2 regions of the Pseudomonas sp. 1L-E-NC-VB-C3 genome follow, and region 2 is predicted to be linked to the other one. Evidence: riboswitches for the same ligand, from Rfam matches in the RefSeq annotation. Region 2 holds a riboswitch; the other holds the start of a gene.
What was found. Region 2 has a riboswitch for cobalamin ahead of cobW (cobalamin biosynthesis protein CobW). Riboswitches for the same ligand answer to the same signal wherever they lie in the genome.
Positions count from the first base shown of each region.

Region 1 (5,431 bases), on a different contig from region 2:
CACCCCGGCACTGCTCGGCGGGGCGCAGAACATGATGCTGCCGGAGTTCATCATTCAGCAGGTGCAATCGTTCCTCAACTGGGGCCTGGCCAGCGCCGGCGCCGCGTTGCTGATCGCAATCACCCTGGTGTTGTTCTACTTCTACCTGAAGCTTCAACCGGAATCCCCGGTTGGCGCCAGTAACGCGAGGTAAGCCGACATGCTCCTGACCCCCAATGCCATGAGCCGGCGCATGCGTTTCGGCCTCTACGCCACTACCGGGCTGATCGGTCTGTTCTTGCTGTTGCCGATCGTGTTCATCGTGCTGCTGTCGTTCGGCTCCTCGCAGTGGCTGGTGTTCCCGCCACCGGGCTGGACGCTGAAATGGTACGGCCAGTTCTTCTCCAATCCCGACTGGATGAACGCCGCCGCCGCCAGCCTAAAAGTTGCCGTGCTGACCACCATCTGCGCTGTGGCGCTCGGTTTGCCGACCGCGTTTGCGCTGGTGCGCGGACGCTTCCCCGGCCGCGAGATGCTCTACGGCCTGTTCACCCTGCCGATGATCGTGCCGCTGGTGATCATTGCCGTGGCGGTGTACGCGCTCTTTCTCAAGCTCGGCTACACCGGGACGATGTTCGCCTTCGTCGTCAGCCATGTGATCGTCGCGCTGCCGTTCACCATCATCTCGATCATCAACTCGCTGAAGCTGTTCGATCAGTCGATTGAAGACGCGGCGGTGATCTGCGGTGCCTCGCGCTTGCAAGCGGTGTTCAAGGTGACGTTCCCGGCGATTCGTCCGGGCATGGTCGCCGGCGCCCTCTTCGCCTTCCTCGTTTCGTGGGACGAAGTGGTGCTCAGCGTGATGATGGCGAGCCCGACTCTGCAAACCCTTCCCGTGAAAATGTGGACCACCCTGCGCCAGGACCTGACCCCGGTGATCGCCGTCGCTTCGACGCTGCTGATCGGCCTGTCGGTATTGGTCATGGTGATCGCCGCCGCCCTGCGCCGGCGCAACGAAATCAGCGCCTGAGCGCCCAGGAGTACGACATGAGTGCCGTGATCAAAGACGCATCCCAGCAGAACGACAAACCCCTGGTCAGCCTGCGCAACCTGAACAAGCACTACGGCGATTTTGCTGCAGTCGATAACATCTCGCTGGACATCAAGGACGGTGAATTCCTCACGTTCCTGGGCTCCAGCGGCTCGGGCAAAAGCACCACGCTGTCGATGCTCGCCGGGTTTGAAACACCGAGCAGCGGCGAGATCCTCGTCAACGGCCAGTCGCTGGTCAACGTGCCGCCGCACAAGCGCGACATCGGCATGGTTTTTCAGCGTTACTCGCTGTTCCCGCATCTGTCGGTACGCGACAACATCGCCTTCCCTCTGGCCATTCGCAAACTGGCTGCGGCCGAGCGCGAAAAGCGCGTCGATGCGATGCTCAAACTGGTGCAGCTCGAACAGTTCGCCCATCGCCGCCCTTCGCAACTGTCTGGCGGCCAGCAACAACGGGTTGCCATCGCTCGCGCCTTGGTTTACGAGCCGCGCATTCTGCTGATGGACGAACCGCTCGGTGCGCTGGACAAGAAGCTGCGCGAAGACTTGCAGGATGAACTGCGCCAGCTGCACCGGCGCCTGGGCATCACCATCGTCTACGTGACCCACGACCAGGAAGAAGCCATGCGTCTGTCGCAACGCATCGCGATTTTCAGCCACGGCAAAATCGTTGGTCTGGGCAGTGGTTATGACCTTTACCAGAATCCGCCCAATGCATTTGTCGCGTCGTTTCTGGGCAATTCGAACTTCCTCAAGCTCAAGGCGCAAGGCAATGCAGCAGCGAGTTTCGAGGGCCAGTCGTTGTCGATTCGGCTGACGTCCGGGTTGCACACTGATCAGGATGTGCTGCTGATGGTGCGTCCGGAAAAGGCCTTGGCGCTGAGCACGCAGCAGGCGCTGGATGAGCCGCTGGCGGCGGGCTGGAATGAAGTATCGGCGAATGTTGTGGAGGTGCTGTTTCTCGGTGAGAGCCAGACGTGCAGCGTGGTGACTGCGGGCGGGACGTCGATGACGGTGAAAGCGCTGTCGGCAGCGGGCATGCCACTCAAGGCCGGCGATCCGGTACGGGTGCGCTGGGCGACGGCGGATGCTTGTGTTTATACCGAGTGGACCGAGAGCGACTTGAACAAGGCTGCCGGTGCTCACTGATTGCGCTGAGTCAGTTGGATCTACTCCCTCTCCCCCAAGGGGGGCGAGGGGGAAAGGGAGCCGATCTTCATGCTGTTCAAAATGTAAGTTCGACTCGGTATCGCACGTCGGCGTATCTCGCAACAACACCTCGGTCAGTCCCCTCTCCCATTGGGAGAGGGCTAGGGTGAGGGCAAGCAGGCGACACGGTATTAGCCAATGGCCCGGTACCCTTCAATCTCATCCGGCCAAGCCGTCAGCACTTCGAACCCGCTCTCCGTCACCGCGACCATATGCTCCCACTGCGCCGACAACGAGCCATCCTTGGTCAATACGGTCCAGCCATCCGGCATGTTCTTCACATGGCGTTTGCCGGCATTGAGCATCGGTTCCACGGTGAAAATCATCCCGGCCTTAAGCTTCAGGCCCTGATTGGGAAAGCCGTAATGCAGGATCTGCGGTTCATCGTGATAGACCTTGCCGATGCCATGGCCGCAGTATTCGCGTACCACACTGAAGCCCTCCGCCTCCGCCAGGCTCTGGATCGCGTGGCCGATATCGCCCAGCGTTGCGCCCGGCTTCACTGCACGGATGCCTGCGCACATGGCTTCGTAGGTGGTCTTGATCAGGTGCTGCGCTTCAGGAGTCGCCTCGCCCACCACATACATGCGACTGGTATCGCCGAACCAGCCGTCCTTGATCACCGCGATGTCGAGGTTGACGATGTCGCCGTCTTTCAATGGCGTACCCGATGGAATCCCGTGGCACACCACATCGTTGACCGACGCGCAGACGGTTTTCGGAAAGCCGTGATAACCGACATTGGCTGGCACCGCCTTCTGCACATTGACGATGTAATCGTTGCACAGTCGATCCAGCTCATCGGTGGTTACGCCAGCCTTCACATGCGGCACCAGCATTGCCAGCACTTCAGCGGCGAGTTTGCCGGCGGCGCGGGATTTTTCGATGTCGGCCGGGGTGTTGATCTTGATCTGGTTTCTCATGCGCTGACGGCTTCCTGAGTCAGTTGTTGCAGATCCAGCCCACCATTCTGTTCGGCGCGGATCAGCAGGCGGCAAATGGCGCTGTGGTCGAGATTGGGATGCAGCTCGGCGAGCATGCCGATGCGCATCCAGTGCTCGGCCTGCGCGTTGATCGAGCGACTGAGCGCGTTGCTGGAGATGCGCAGATTCTCGTGCATGTCCTCTGAAATCTTTACGATGCCCATATATGAATCCGATACGATGTGTATATGAATCGTATATTAGCCAAGGCATATGACAGATTGCAATGCCGACGACAAGATCGACGCTGTGGCAGATTCGCCTCCCCCTCCACCGCGCAAATCGACTACCATGCCGCCGCCGGTTTCCACACGGAATTAATAGGGAATCCGAAATGCTTGCACAGCATCAATCGGAACTGCCCCCGCAACTGTAGGTGCCGAGCCTGCTCCTCGACTGCCACTGGGTGAATCCCGGGAAGGCCGGAGCGTGGCGATGACGCATCAGTCAGGAGACCTGCCGGCACAGTGACTGACTAACCGGCGGGGTGTCCGGGAAGGACATCGTGCCGTGCGCATTTTCCCCGTGCCGGCCTTGCGCAGTTTCCACGACCGCGCCCGAGGTGTGTTTCCAACCGTACCCGCCCGCTCCCGTACGGTTCTCTTGGAGACTGCCCCATGCTGCTGCCCCGCATTGCCACACTGCTCACCGCTCTGAGCCTTTGCGCCCTGGCGCAAGCGGCGCCGACTGCGTATCCGCTGACCGTCGAAAACTGTGGCAGCAGCCTGACCTTTCAACACGCACCCGCTCGCACGGTGACCATCGGTCAGGCCGGCACGGAAATGCTCTACGCCTTGGGCCTGGGCGACAAAGTCGTTGGCACTTCGCTGTGGTTCAACGACGTGCTGGGCACATACAAAGCACAGAACGACAGGATCGAGCGCCTCGCCGATAACGAGCCGAGTTTCGAAGCGGTGATCGCTAAACGCCCGGAGCTGGTTGCCGTCGAGCTGGAATGGATGGTCGGCCCGCAAGGCGCGGTCGGCACTCGCGAGCAGTTTCATGAACTGAAGATTCCGACCTATCTGCTGCCCTCCGATTGCGAAGCCAAGGACAACCTCGTCGGCTCGGACGGCACGCGGCTGGCGCCGTTTCGCATCGACAGCATCTACAAAAGCGTGAGCCAACTGGCGGCGATTTTCGACGTGCAGGCGCGTGGCGAACAGCTCAATGAGCAGCTCAAAGCCAGCCTCGCGCAATCGATCGCCACCGCGAAAAACCAGCAGCGCAAAGACGTCAGCGCTCTGGTGTGGTTCTCCAGCGCCGAGATGGACATCGAGCCGTTCGTGGCCGGGCACAAAGGCGTTCCCGATTTCATGCTCAGCACCCTCGGCGTGCGCAACGTCGTCGAGTCGGATGAAGAATGGCCAACCGTCGGCTGGGAAACCATCGCCAAGGCCAACCCGACGTTTCTGGTGATCGCGCGCATGGATCGTCGACGTTTCCCGGCGGACGACTATCAGAAGAAACTCGCCTTCCTGCGCAGTGATCCGGTGACGCGCAACATGGACGCGGTCAAGCACAACCGCATCATCATCCTTGACGCCATGGCCATGCAGGCCAGCCTGCGCACCTTCGATGGCCTCGCACAATTGGCCAGTGCCATCAACGGCTACGACCTGTCGCAATGAGCAGACGCCTGATCCGTTTGCTGCTGGTGCTGTTGACGCTGTCGGTCGCGCTGATTGGCGGCGTGGCCATTGGCGAGACTTCGATCGAGCCGAGCGTGGTGTTGCAGGTGCTGGCCAACAAGCTGTGGGGCGCCGGTTATGTGCTCGACCCGATCGACGAAGGCATTGTCTGGAACTATCGCCTGACCCGCGCTTTGGTCGCGGCGGCCTGCGGCGCCGGTCTGGCGACGTGCGGGGTGATCCTGCAATCGCTGCTGCGCAATCCGCTGGCCGATCCGTATCTGCTGGGAATTTCTGCTGGCGCCTCGACCGGCGCGGTGATGGTCGCCCTGCTCGGCGTCGGTGCCGGGGCGATTTCATTGTCGGTCGGTGCTTTTGCCGGCGCGGTGACCGCTTTCGCACTGGTGATCCTGTTGGCGCGAGTCAGCGGCTCGGCCAGCGGCACCGGGCAGATCATTCTTGCCGGGATTGCCGGCTCGCAGCTGTTCAACGCCCTCACTGCTTTCCTGATCACCCGCTCGGCCAGCTCGGAACAGGCGCGCGGGATCATGTTCTGGCTGCTCGGCAATCTCGGCG
Region 1 covers NZ_JBXAWD010000002.1:7,137-12,567, reverse strand. The annotation lists gene AC0Z5Z_RS03585 (ABC transporter permease) at 1-193, shown strand, start outside; gene AC0Z5Z_RS03580 (ABC transporter permease) at 200-1,009, shown strand; gene AC0Z5Z_RS03575 (ABC transporter ATP-binding protein) at 1,027-2,181, shown strand; gene map (type I methionyl aminopeptidase) at 2,373-3,164, opposite strand; gene AC0Z5Z_RS03565 (ParD-like family protein) at 3,161-3,388, opposite strand; cobalamin riboswitch at 3,509-3,702, shown strand; gene AC0Z5Z_RS03560 (ABC transporter substrate-binding protein) at 3,842-4,855, shown strand; gene AC0Z5Z_RS03555 (FecCD family ABC transporter permease) at 4,852-5,431, shown strand, end outside.
Region 1: another riboswitch for cobalamin. It lies ahead of AC0Z5Z_RS03560 (ABC transporter substrate-binding protein); the one in region 2 lies ahead of cobW (cobalamin biosynthesis protein CobW).

Region 2 (5,431 bases):
GACAGAACACATCGATGAACGCCGTGTTCGCCGCCTGCAAATGCGAGCGATAAAACAACAGCGCCGCCACCGGTTGACCGGGCAGCCATTCGGCTTGCCAGTCGCTCAGGGCAGCGCTGTTTTTCTGTGGGTGATAAATCGCCGTGCGCGGCAGGGTTTGCGGCTCGCTCCACGGGTAATCGCGGGCGAACCATTGGTTGCCCAGGCAACGGAAGAAATCCAGCGCGTTACCCATGCCGCCCTGACGCAGGAATTGCCAGAGTCGATCGCGCACGTCGGCGCTGACCGTGCTCAAGTCGCTGAGCTCGGGGTCCGGGCGGTCATCGCCGGGCACCAGAATCAGTTGCACGCCGCGTTCGGACAACTCGACCAGCCGCGCGACACCGTAGCGCCAATAGGCGATGCCGCCGTGCAGTGAGATCAGAATGACCTTGGCGTGGCGCAGCACTTCGTCGACATACAGATCGACAGAGGCATGATTCTGCACCTGCATCGGGTTGGCCAGACGCAGGCTCGGATAATCATCGGGCAGTTGCTGCGCAGCCTCGGCGAGCAGCGCCAGGCTGGAATCGCCGCTGCACAGGATCACCAGCTCGGCGGGGGTTTGTCCGAGGTCGGCAATGTTGTCGTCCGAGACGAATCCGCCGGGCTGGGTCCTGAGCAGGTGCATGGCTTAAACGCTGAGCGCAGCGCGCAATTGCGCTTCGAGTTGTGCCGCATCAAGCTCCTGACCGATCAGCACCAGACGCGTCACCCGCGCTTCGTCGGCACCCCACTGGCGGTCGAAATGCTTGTCGAAACGCGTGCCCACGCCCTGGATCAACAGGCGCATCGGCTTGTTCGGAATCGCCGCGAAGCCTTTGACCCGCAGGATGCCGTGCTGCACCACCAGTTGCGTGAGCGCGTCGAGCAGCAGGCTTTCGTCGGCTTGCGGCAATTCGATGGAGATCGAATCGAAGGCGTCGTGATCGTGGTCGTCGTCATCACCGTCATGGTGGTGATCGTGGTGGCTGTGGCGGCTGTCGATATGCTCTTCAGAGCCGGCACCGAGACCGATCAGCACGTCGAGCGGCAGGCGGCCATTGCTGGCTTCGACGATTTTTACCGCTGGCGGCAGCTCTTCGGCTACTTCAGCGCGTACGCGAGCCAGGTCTTGCGGGCTGGTCTGGTCGGCTTTGTTGAGGATCACCAGGTCAGCGCTGGCCAGTTGATCGGCGAACAGTTCATGCAGCGGCGACTCGTGATCAAGGTTCGGATCGAGTTTGCGCTGGGCATCGACCTGATCCGGGAACGCGGCGAAGGTGCCAGCAGCGACGGCCGGGCTGTCGACCACGGTGATGACTGCGTCGACGGTGCAGGCACTGCGGATTTCCGGCCACTGGAAGGCTTGCACCAACGGCTTGGGCAGGGCCAGGCCGGAGGTTTCGATGAGAATGTGATCGAGGTCACCGCGACGGGCGACCAGCTCGCGCATCACCGGGAAGAATTCTTCCTGCACGGTGCAGCACAGGCAGCCGTTGGCCAGCTCATAAACGCGGCCGCTGGCCTCTTCTTCGGTGCAGCCGATGGTGCATTGCTTGAGGATTTCACCGTCGATGCCCAGCTCGCCAAACTCGTTGACGATCACCGCGATGCGCCGGCCCTGAGCGTTGTCGAGCATGTGCCGCAGCAGCGTGGTTTTGCCCGAACCGAGGAAACCGGTGACGATGGTGACGGGGAGTTTGGCCAGTGTTTTCATCGGTATGCCCTTTGGCAAGCGGCGGGCATACGGGACGAGAACCGGCAGCGCGCGTGCACGCCGGAAGCATTCGCCACCGGATCACCCCGCCCGGTTGTAGTGAGAATCTGTGACGAGGCAGGTCTCCTGGCTGACGGCGTTCAGGCGTTGGGCCTGGCGTCCATTGCGCCTTCCCGCTGGCTCATCGGTTGAGCTGGCAGTGGCGTGGCAACGAACATCACCGTTCACAGTTGCGGGGGCAGCCGCGGCTTTGACCGCGTTCCCTTCTTAGCTTCGGCGAGTGCCGAAGAACCTCGAAAGCGCAAGGCTACGCATGGGTCCGTCGTGGGTCAATGGTCGGTGAGTCTGAAACTGGGGGTATATCCGTTGCTGCGGTAACGGCTTCTTATGGTTTCGCTCTTACAGCGAGTCCCTTTTTCAAACGCCAAAAAGGAACCAAAAGGCTTTGCCCCGGCGTACGGCCCGCTCGCTGGGGCTCGGGGTACCTTCGTTACGGGACCGATCCGGGCGCAGCGGCTACGGTTTGCTTCGCTGCACCTCCTTCCGCTGTGTACGACTGCGTCGTACGGTCGCTGCGCTCCCACCCCCGGATCGATCCCGTAACGAAGCCTGCCGAAGGGGCAAAAGATCAAAAGCCAGAGCAAAAGCAAAGGCAAAAGCAAAAGATCGCAGCCTTCGGCAGCTCCTACAGTTGGATCGCGCACCAGCTCAAGAACAGGTCGGCTGTCAGGCCGCCTTCGCGAGCAGGCTCGCTCCCACAAAAGCAAAAGCAAAGCAGCGCAGCTGCTCGCGGCGAAGCCGCCCCACTCAACAATGAGCGCAAGCTCGAGTGCCCTTGATCTTGATCCACCGGCGACGTCGGAAGGCTGAGTGGAGGGATTGATCCGGGCGTGGGAGCGCAGCGACCGTACGACGCAGTCGTACACAGCGAGTGTAGGTGCAGCGAAGCAAACCGGAGCCGCTGCGCCCGGATCAGTCCCGGAGCGAAGGAACCCGAGCCTGCGAGGGCCGAACGTAGGAGCAAGCCTTTTTGGGTACTTTTTCGGCGTTTGGAAAAAGTGCCTCGCCGTAAGGGCGAAACCGTAATCAGCAACACCCGCAGCAACGGATATACACACAAAAACACCCGAAAAAAAGCCCCCCCCCCCGCAACGGATCCGCCCCCGGAAATTGACTAAAAACCCAAACCCATGTTCTCCTGCACACCTTGTTACGGGTGCCCCTCACAGGGTGAAACGGGAAACCGGTGAATCATGTGCTTTACTCAAAGCCATGTCAGTCCGGTGCTGCCCCCGCAACGGTAAGCGAGCGAAGCGTCAGATCCACTGTGCCCCGGCATGGGAAGGTGATGCTTGCAGGTCGGCGACCAGCCAACCCCTCGCGAGCCCGGAGACCGGCCCGCAACACCCAGCACGCGCAAGCGCCGCTGAACACAAACAAACCCGCGGTGGGCGGGCGCTGTTCGAAATCCCTGCGTGCCCGGCCCGCAGGGATTTTCATGCGCTCTGTTTACCCGCTGACATTTCAGAGGGAAGCGCTATGTCGATCATCAGTAACACCGTCAGCCACACTGACCACATCTCCAGCAGCACCACACTCGGCCAACGCGTCGCCGCCGCCCTCTTCGCCTCGATCCTCGGTGCCAGCCTGGTCTGGTTCGCCGGTTTCTCGCACATCGAAGCGGTGCACAACGCCGCCCACGATACCCGCCACAGCGCCGCGTTCCCGTGCCACTGAGGCCTGCCGAAATGATCAAGCGTATCGCGCAAACCGCAGGCTTCACCGGCTTGCTGGCCGCCCTGCTGCTGACCTTGCTGCAGAGTTTCTGGGTATCGCCACTGATTCTGCAGGCCGAAACCTTCGAGAAATCCGAACCGGTCGCGCAAGTCCACGAACACGCCGCCGGCACCGCCGCCCACAGCCATGATGGCGAAGCCTGGGAGCCGGAAGACGGCTGGCAGCGTGTGGTCTCGACCACTGGCGGTAATCTGGTGGTGGCAGTGGGTTTCGCCTTGATGCTCGCCGGCCTGTACACCTTGCGCGCGCCGACCAAGACCTCGCAAGGGCTGCTCTGGGGTCTGGCCGGTTACGCCACGTTCGTTCTTGCGCCGACCCTGGGCCTGCCACCTGAATTGCCGGGCACTGCGGCTGCCGATCTGGCTTCGCGGCAGATCTGGTGGATCGGCACTGCCGCTTCGACCGCCGTCGGCCTGGCACTGATCGCCTTCAGCCGTCACTGGCTGATGAAGCTTCTTGGTGTAGCGATTCTCGCCGTGCCGCATGTGATCGGCGCGCCGCAACCGCAGGTGCATTCGATGCTCGCTCCAGAGGCACTGGAAACCCAGTTCAAAATCGCTTCGCAGCTGACCAACGTCGCGTTCTGGCTGGCCTTGGGCCTGATCAGTGCATGGTTGTTCCGCCGCAAAAGCGCAGGCCCATATCAGGCATGACCGATGACCGCGCAGCGCCGACCCTCGTGGTCGGCCTCGGCTGCCAGCGGGGCTGCCCGGCCAGTACGTTGCGTGCGTTACTCGATCAAGCGTTGCAGGCGCACCGCATCGAGCTGCGAGCGGTCAAGGCTTTGGCGAGTATCGACCTCAAGCGCGACGAACCGGGGTTGCTGGAACTGGCCACACAATTGAACCTGCCGCTGCAGTATTTCAACAGTGCCGAACTGGCGCCCTATCAGCAGCGCCTCAGCCATCAATCGCAGATCGCCTTTGAGCGCACCGGCTGCTACGGCGTGGCGGAAAGCGCCGCGCTGGCGCTCGCCGAGCAACTGATTCAGGCGCCGGCGAAACTGCTGATCCACCGGCAGAAATATGCGCAGGCCACGCTGGCATTGGCCGGCGCTGCATAAAATCCCGATAATCCCCGCCATCGATCATGAGCACGCTTCATCTGCAGTGTGCCTGCGCCTCTTCACAAGGATTCAACGATGACCGTCTACTTCATCGGCGCCGGCCCCGGCGACCCGGAACTCATCACCGTCAAAGGCCAACGGCTGATTCGCAGCTGCCCGGTGATCATTTATGCCGGCTCGCTGGTACCCGCAGCGGTGCTGGAAGGTCATCAGGCCGAAATCGTGGCCAACAGCGCCGAACTGCATCTGGAACAAATCATCGATTTGATCAGGAGCGCCCATGCCAAAGGCCAGGATGTGGCCCGTGTGCATTCGGGGGATCCAGGTCTGTACGGCGCGATTGGTGAGCAGATCCGCCACTTGCGTGAGCTGAGCATTCCTTTCGAGATCATCCCTGGCGTGACCGCCACAGCGGCATGCGCAGCACTGCTGGGCGCAGAGCTCACTCTGCCGGACATTTCGCAAAGCGTGATCCTGACCCGTTACGCCGACAAGACCGCGATGCCCGCCGGCGAAGAACTGGCGAGCCTGGCGCAGCACGGCGCGACCATGGCCATTCATCTGGGGGTCAATCATCTGGAAAAGATACTGGTTGAACTGCTGCCGCATTACGGCGCGGACTGCCCGATTGCCGTTATTCACCGCGCGACATGGCCGGATCAGGACTGGGTGGTAGGTACATTGGCGGACATTGCCGCAAAGGTCGAGGCCAAAGGCTTTCGGCGTACGGCGCTGATCTTGGTTGGCAGGGTGCTGGGCAGCGAGGTGTTCAGCGAGTCTTCGTTGTATCGGGCCGGGCATGCGCATCTTTATCGCCCTTGAAGACGCTT
Region 2 covers NZ_JBXAWD010000010.1:46,958-52,388, reverse strand. The annotation lists gene cobN (cobaltochelatase subunit CobN) at 1-670, opposite strand, end outside; gene cobW (cobalamin biosynthesis protein CobW) at 674-1,738, opposite strand; cobalamin riboswitch at 1,838-2,049, opposite strand; cobalamin riboswitch at 2,936-3,154, shown strand; gene AC0Z5Z_RS17230 (CbtB domain-containing protein) at 3,278-3,475, shown strand; gene AC0Z5Z_RS17225 (CbtA family protein) at 3,487-4,188, shown strand; gene AC0Z5Z_RS17220 (cobalamin biosynthesis protein) at 4,185-4,598, shown strand; gene cobM (precorrin-4 C(11)-methyltransferase) at 4,677-5,423, shown strand.